DNA from 2 places in the Microbacterium sp. NPDC055903 genome. Region 2 is predicted to be linked to the other one. Evidence: riboswitches for the same ligand, from Rfam matches in the RefSeq annotation. Region 2 holds a riboswitch; the other holds the start of a gene.
The links. Region 2 has a riboswitch for thiamine pyrophosphate ahead of ACWGJP_RS07300 (ECF transporter S component). Riboswitches for the same ligand answer to the same signal wherever they lie in the genome.
Positions count from the first base shown of each region.

Region 1 (3,400 bases), 1.6 Mb from region 2:
GTCGTTGGCGCTCCGCTCTGAGCGGACGGCCTTCCGCCTGGCATCCAGACCTGCTGGCATAGGGGGATGACAGATGTTCTGATCCTCGGCGGCACCGGCTGGCTCTCCGGACGCGTCGCGCGCGGATGGCTGGATCGCGGTGCACGCGTCGTCTGCCTCGCGCGTGGAACCAGGCCGACTCCGCCCGGTACCGAGCTGGTGGTGGGCGATCGCGACGATCCGGATGTGTATGCGCGTGTGCAGGGCCCGTGGGATGAAGTGGTCGACGTCTCCTCCCGCGCCGGCCACGTCCGTGGGGCGGTCGAGGCGCTCGGTGCCGATGGCGCGCGCTGGACCTACGTGTCATCGGTGTCGGTGTACTCGGACGGCGCGACCGTGGGCGCGGACGAGTCCGCTCCGGTGGAGGATCCGGCACTCGACGACGACGCCGACTACGCGGCCCAGAAGGTCGCCGCCGAACGGGCGGTGCTGAGCGGTGCCGCGGGCGGCGTGCGCATCGTTCGGCCGGGGCTCGTCGTGGGCGAGGGCGACCCGAGCGACCGTTTCGGGTACTGGGCCGCCGCGTTCGCGCGAGCAGGGGCGGACGCGGTGCTCGTGCCCACGACGGAGAATCGCTGGGTGCAGGTGATCGACGTCGACGACCTCGCCGCCTTCATCGTCGCCGACCGCGGTACCGGCATCCTCGACGCGGTCGGTGAGCCCACACCCCTCGGAGCGGTCCTGGATGCCTTCGGCGCGGCCGCTTCTCACACCGGGCGCGTCGTGGCCGCAGAGGACGCATGGCTCGAGGAGCATGGCGTCGACTACTGGATGGGGCGGCCCTCGCTGCCGCTCTGGCTCCCCGCGGACCTGCCGGGGTTCGCTCGCCGCAGCACCCTCGCATTCCGAGCGGCCGGCGGCTCCGCGAGACCGCTGGAGCGGACGATCGCCGCGGTGCTCGCCGACGAGCGCGGCCGGGGGCTGGACAGGGACCGGCGCGCTGGCCTCTCGCGCACGGAGGAGGAGCGTCTGCTCGCCGAACTCGGCGCCTGAGGACGCGTGCGTCCGTCGCGCGCTGCGCAGTAGACTGCCTGCGAGTGACACGGGGTGCCGCATCCGCGGCTGAGATCACACCCGTCGAACCTGATCTAGTTCGTACTAGCGAAGGGATGTCGCAATGAGCGATCGTCTGCGCCCACCGTCCACCCGAGACCTCCGGAGCGAGGCCGCCGTCCTGCTGCAGAGCGTGCGGGATGCGCCACCGCTCACGCAGTGCATCACCAACGCCGTCGTGACCGGCTTCACCGCCAACGTGCTTCTCGCGCTCGGTGCTGCTCCCGCCATGGTCGACATCGCCGGTGAGGCCGGGGTCTTCGCGCCGATGGCATCCGCGCTCCTCGTGAACCTCGGCACCCCTGTGCCAGAGCAGCGGAATGCCGCGCGCGAGGCCGCGGAAGCCGCGTCCACCGAGGGAACGCCGTGGGTGCTCGATCCCGTCGCGATCGGCGCGCTCCCGGTACGGACGGCGCTCGCGCACGAGCTGGCCGCGCTGGGGCCGACGGCGATCCGCGGTAACGCCTCCGAGGTACTCGCACTCGCAGGTCTCAGTGCCGGCGGACGCGGCGTCGACGCCATCGACAGCACGGATGCCGCGGCCGACGCCGCGCGTGCGCTGGCGGAGCGCCACGGCAGCGTCGTGGCGGTCTCCGGGCCCGTGGATCTGATCACCGACGGGCGGCGCACGGTCCGCATCGCGAACGGCCACGAGCTGCTCACCCGCGTGACAGGAGGAGGTTGCGCCCTCGGCGCGGTGATGGCCGCGTTCCTCGGCAGCAGCGCATCGGACAGCGCCGACCCGCTCACCGCTGTGGCCGCCGCGAGCCTCGTCTACACCCTCGCCGCGGAGCGGGCAGCCGCCGGGTCGAACGGCCCCGGCAGTTTCGCCGTCGCCCTGCTCGACGCGCTCGCCGCCCTGCAGCCCTCGGAGATAGCCGCCCTCGCCCGTGTCGAGGAGGTCGCCCGGTGATCGCTGACCTCTCGCTGTACCTCGTCACCGATGCGACGCTGTGCGGCGACCGAGGCGTCGTCGCCACGGTCGCCGCGGCGGTGGAAGGAGGCGCGACGATCGTGCAGCTGCGCGACAAGAGGCTCACGGATGCCGAGATGGTGACCCAGCTGGTCGAGCTCTCGGCGGTCATCGACGGCAGAGCGCTGCTCGTGGTCAACGACCGGCTCGACGTCGCCCTCGCCGCACGCGCGGCCGGAGCACGGGTGGACGGCGTGCACCTCGGCCAGGGCGATGCCCCGGCCCTGCGTGCACGGGAGGCTCTCGGCCCTGATGCGCTCATCGGTCTGACCGCGAACACGCCGGAGCACCTCGCCGCCGTGCGGGAGTTGCCGGCGGGGACGATCGACTACCTCGGCGTCGGAGTCATCCGCCCGACGGACACGAAACCGGATCATCCGCCCGCCCTGGGCATCGACGGGTTCCGTGCGCTCGCCGCGGTGAGCCCGCTTCCCAGCGTGGCGATCGGCGGGGTCGGTATCGGCGATGTCTCCGCGCTGCGCGATGCCGGTGCCGCCGGGGTCGCGGTCGTGTCGGCGCTGTGCGCCGCCGAAGACCCTCGCCAGGCGGCCGAGGAGTTCGCCCGCCGATGGAGCGAGGGCCGAGCCCCGCGGGTGCTCAGCATCGCAGGCAGCGACCCCTCAGGGGGAGCCGGCATCCAGGCGGACCTGAAGTCGATCGCTGCCGTGGGGGGTTACGGGATGGCGGCCATCACCGCGCTCACCGTGCAGAACACGCGCGGTGTCCGCGATGTGCACGTCCCTCCCGCCGCCTTCCTCACCGCCCAGCTCGAGGCGCTCGCGGACGACATCCTCATCGACGCGGTGAAGGTGGGCATGCTCGCAGACGCGGACGTGATCGGCGCGGTGAGCGCCTGGCTCGCCAGGACGCGCCCTCCCGTCGTCGTCGTGGATCCCGTGATGGTCGCCACCAGCGGCGATCGACTGCTCGCCCCCGATGCCGAGAGCGCGTTGCGCGCGCTTCTCGGGCAGGCGCACCTGGTGACTCCGAACCTTGCCGAGCTGGCGGTGCTCGCGGGCCGCGCGATCGACGGCTGGTCGGACGCGCTCGTCGCCGCGCAGGAGCTCTCCACCGAGATCGGTGCAGCCGTCCTGGTCAAGGGCGGGCATCGCGAAGGGACGGATGCCACCGACGCGCTCGTCGATGCCGGAACGGGGCTTGTTCAGGAGTTCCCCGGTGTCCGGATCGTCACGGGGAGCACGCACGGCACGGGATGCTCCCTGTCCTCCGCGATCGCCACGCTGCTGGCGCGTGGACACGGCCGCACGGAGGCCGTCGCGGACGCTCGCGCATGGTTGCGCGAGGCCCTGCGGCAGGGGGCGGGGCTGCAGGTCG
Region 1 covers NZ_JBSHCA010000001.1:15,361-18,760, reverse strand. The annotation lists gene ACWGJP_RS00085 (NAD-dependent epimerase/dehydratase family protein) at 67-1,032, shown strand; TPP riboswitch at 1,073-1,166, shown strand; gene thiM (hydroxyethylthiazole kinase) at 1,157-2,005, shown strand; gene ACWGJP_RS00075 (bifunctional hydroxymethylpyrimidine kinase/phosphomethylpyrimidine kinase) at 2,002-3,400, shown strand, end outside.
Region 1: it holds a riboswitch for thiamine pyrophosphate, as region 2 does, so the genes downstream of both, thiM (hydroxyethylthiazole kinase) here and ACWGJP_RS07300 (ECF transporter S component) in region 2, are expected to answer to the same signal.

Region 2 (3,400 bases):
CGTTGTCATCGTCGCGTCCGGCGGGCGTGACGATGCGGATGTCGTCGAGCCCCCGGGAGGTCAGCCACGCCTGCGCGGCCTCCTCGAAGGCATCCTCCGAGCCCCAGATCTCCTCGGCGAGGCGATCGATGTAGTTGTTCGCGGAGCCGAGCAGGATGCCCTGCAGCATCTGGTACTCGGTGAGCGTCCCACCGACCGGCACGTCGAGGGCCGACTGGTTGTCGCGGAGGTAGCTCCAGTACTCGCTGGAATCCGACCAGGAGAACGAGTACTCCGGCCCCTGCTCGCCTGGCTGCAGCGGCAGACGATCGAGCACGAGCATGGCCGAGACCACCTTCGTGATGCTGGCGATCGGCGCAGCCTCCGACGAGGACGCAGCCATGCCGGCATCGCCGACCCTGATCGCGGCGCTCCCCTCGGCGGGCCAGCTCAGCGTGGCCGCCGCCGCGGGCGTGACACTCAGGTCGGCGGCGGCGATCACGGGCGGGAGCTCGTGGAGCGGCCAGAGCAGCGTCGCCGTCGTGTAGGCGATGCCGAGGACGGCGAGCGCTCCGACGGGGATCAGCCAGCCGGCCCTCGGCCGACGAGGAGCATCGGCGAGGACGTCCTTCTCGACCTCGGTCTCGGCGTCCGCATCGAGGGAATCCGCCGAGACGGATGCCGGGTCCAGCCACAGCAGTGCCGTCGCGGGCGAGTTCTCGTCTGCCCAGGTCGCGGAACCGGTGGCGGGGCCGAGTGCTTCGGGCGCATCGATGTCGTCGCCGGTCCCCGTCTCCCGGTCGTCTTCGCCGGCGTCTGGGGCATCCGAGGCCACCGGGTCGTCCGATTCGTCCTCGCCGTCCGACGCGTGCGCGGCGTCTGGCTCGGTGTCGATGACCGGCGCATCCGTGAGCGGCGGCTCGGCTTCGTCGATCGGTGCGCTCGCGGATGCGGTTTCGCTGCGGAGCGCCTCGGAACCGAGCGCGTCAGAGGCGGCGCCCACCGCGACGGCGTCAGCGCCCACCGCGACGGCGTCAGCGCCTACCGGAACGGCGTCGGCGCCCACCGGAACAGCGTCGGCGTCCTCCGCCGACCGGTTGGCCCCACCACCCGCGACCTCGTCGTACGAGGGCGGAACGGCCTTGCGCCGGCGCAGCTCGCGACGGGTGCGCGCGCCGGGAGGCTCGGACGGATGGGGGCTCACCCCCGATACGCTACCGAATCCGCCCACGGCATCCCTGTATTCGCGGCGCGGAGTATGATCGTGAGCACACACCCACGGGAGTCCGGCGAGCCGGGCTGAGAGGAAGCGAACCGCGCTTCGACCGTCGAACCTGATCCGGATCATGCCGGCGCAGGGAGGAGATCAGATGAGTACGTCCACGTCCGCATCCCGCCGTACGGCACTGTTCCGCCCGGAGATCTGGCGCTGGCGCGTCGTCGATATCGTCGTCGCCAGCGTGCTCGGCGTCGCCTGCGGGTTCCTGTTCCTGGCATGGAACGTCGGCTACCTCGGCCCGAAGGCGCTGCTGGAGCCGCTGCTGCCGGGGCTGCAGGGTCTGCTCGACGGCCCGTGGCTCATCGCCGGTGTGCTCGGCGGCCTCATCATCCGCAAGGCGGGCGCCGCTGTCTACGTGGAGGTCGTCGCCGCGGTCGTGTCCGCGCTGGCCGGTGCGCAGTGGGGCGGGTTCCTCACCATCGAGGCGGGCCTCGTGCAGGGGCTCGGTGCCGAGATCGTGTTCCTGCTGTTCTTCTACAAGCGCTGGTCGCTTCCGATCGCGATCCTCGCGGGCGCCGGGGCGGCGCTGGCGGGAGGCGTCAACAACATGATCCTGTGGTTCGCCGGGTCCGACGCCGCCTTCACGGTGATCTATCTGATCAGCACGACCGTCTCGGGTGCCGTCCTCGCCGGAGCTCTCGGATGGGCGCTCGCGCGCGGCATCGCCGCGACCGGCGCGCTGGAGCGCTTCGGCTCAGGGCGAGAGGCGCGCGTGCGCGTCTGAGATGGCGAACGGCACATCGGGCCCGGCAGCCGTCGAGGCGCGGGGCTGGGGCTGGCGGCACGCGACGCGCAAGGCCTGGGCGCTCCGGGACGTCTCGTTCCGCATCGAGCCGGGCGAGCGCGTCCTGCTGCTCGGGGCATCCGGGGCGGGCAAGTCGACGCTCCTGCACGGCCTCGCCGGCGTGCTCGGAGGTGACGAGGAGGGCGAGCACGAGGGCGAGCTGCGCGTCGGCGACGGCCCGGCTGGATCGGCGAGAGGCCGCACGGGGCTGGTGCTGCAGGACCCCGACTCGCAGGTGATCCTGGCCCGCGTCGGCGATGACGTCGCCTTCGGATGCGAGAACCTGGGCGTCGCGCGGGAGGAGATCTGGCACCGCGTCGGCGGTGCGCTGGACGCCGTCGGCCTGGACGTGCCGCTGGACCGGGCGACCAAGGCCCTCTCCGGCGGGCAGAAGCAGCGCCTGGCGCTCGCCGGCGTCCTCGCGATGCGTCCAGGGCTCGTCCTCCTGGACGAGCCCACCGCCAACCTCGATCCCGCCGGCGTCGTCGAGGTCCGCGACGCGGTGCAGCGGATGCTCGAGACGCACCCCGCCACGCTCGTGGTGGTCGAGCATCGGCTGGACGTCTGGCTTCCGCTCATCGAGCGGGTGATCGTGCTCGGCGATGCAGGAGTGGTGGCAGACGGCACTCCCGACAGGGTGCTCGGCGCCCTCGGTGCGGACCTCGCCGAGGCGGGTGTCTGGGTACCGGGATTTCCGCCGCCGACCCCACCCGCGCCGCGGAGCTCCAGGGGCGAGGTGCTCCTCGCCGCGGACGACCTCTCCGTGGCCAGAGCGAAGGGCGTGCCGGTCGCCACCGGCATCCGCGCAGAGGTCCGCGCCGGTCAGGCGCTCGCGATCACCGGTCCCAACGGTGCGGGGAAGTCCACCCTCGGCCTCACCATGGCCGGGCTCATCCGACCCGAGGGCGGACGGCTCACGGCATCCCCCGCCCTCGCGGCCGGTGCGGGAGATGCGCCCATCCGCTGGTCCTCGAAGCAGCTGCTCACGCGGATCGGGATGGTCTTCCAGGAGCCGGAGCATCAGCTGCTCGCGAAGACCGTGCGCGACGAGCTCGCCGTCGGCCCTCGTGCCCTCGGGATCCCCGAGGCGGAGATCGCGCAGCGCACCGACGAGCTCCTGGCCAGGCTGCGCCTGGACCGCCTCGCGCCGGCGAACCCGTACACGCTGTCCGGAGGGGAGAAGCGTCGTCTCACGGTGGCCGCGGCGCTCGCGACCCGGCCCCGTCTGCTCGTGCTCGATGAGCCGACGTTCGGACAGGATGCCAGGACATGGGCCGAGCTCATCGCGCTGCTCGCCGGACTTCGCGACGAGGGGGCCGCGATCGTGACGGTCACGCACGACGAGGACGTGGTCCGTG
Region 2 covers NZ_JBSHCA010000001.1:1,579,208-1,582,607, forward strand. The annotation lists gene ACWGJP_RS07295 (D-alanyl-D-alanine carboxypeptidase) at 1-1,183, opposite strand, end outside; TPP riboswitch at 1,248-1,357, shown strand; gene ACWGJP_RS07300 (ECF transporter S component) at 1,350-1,982, shown strand; gene ACWGJP_RS07305 (ABC transporter ATP-binding protein) at 1,984-3,400, shown strand, end outside.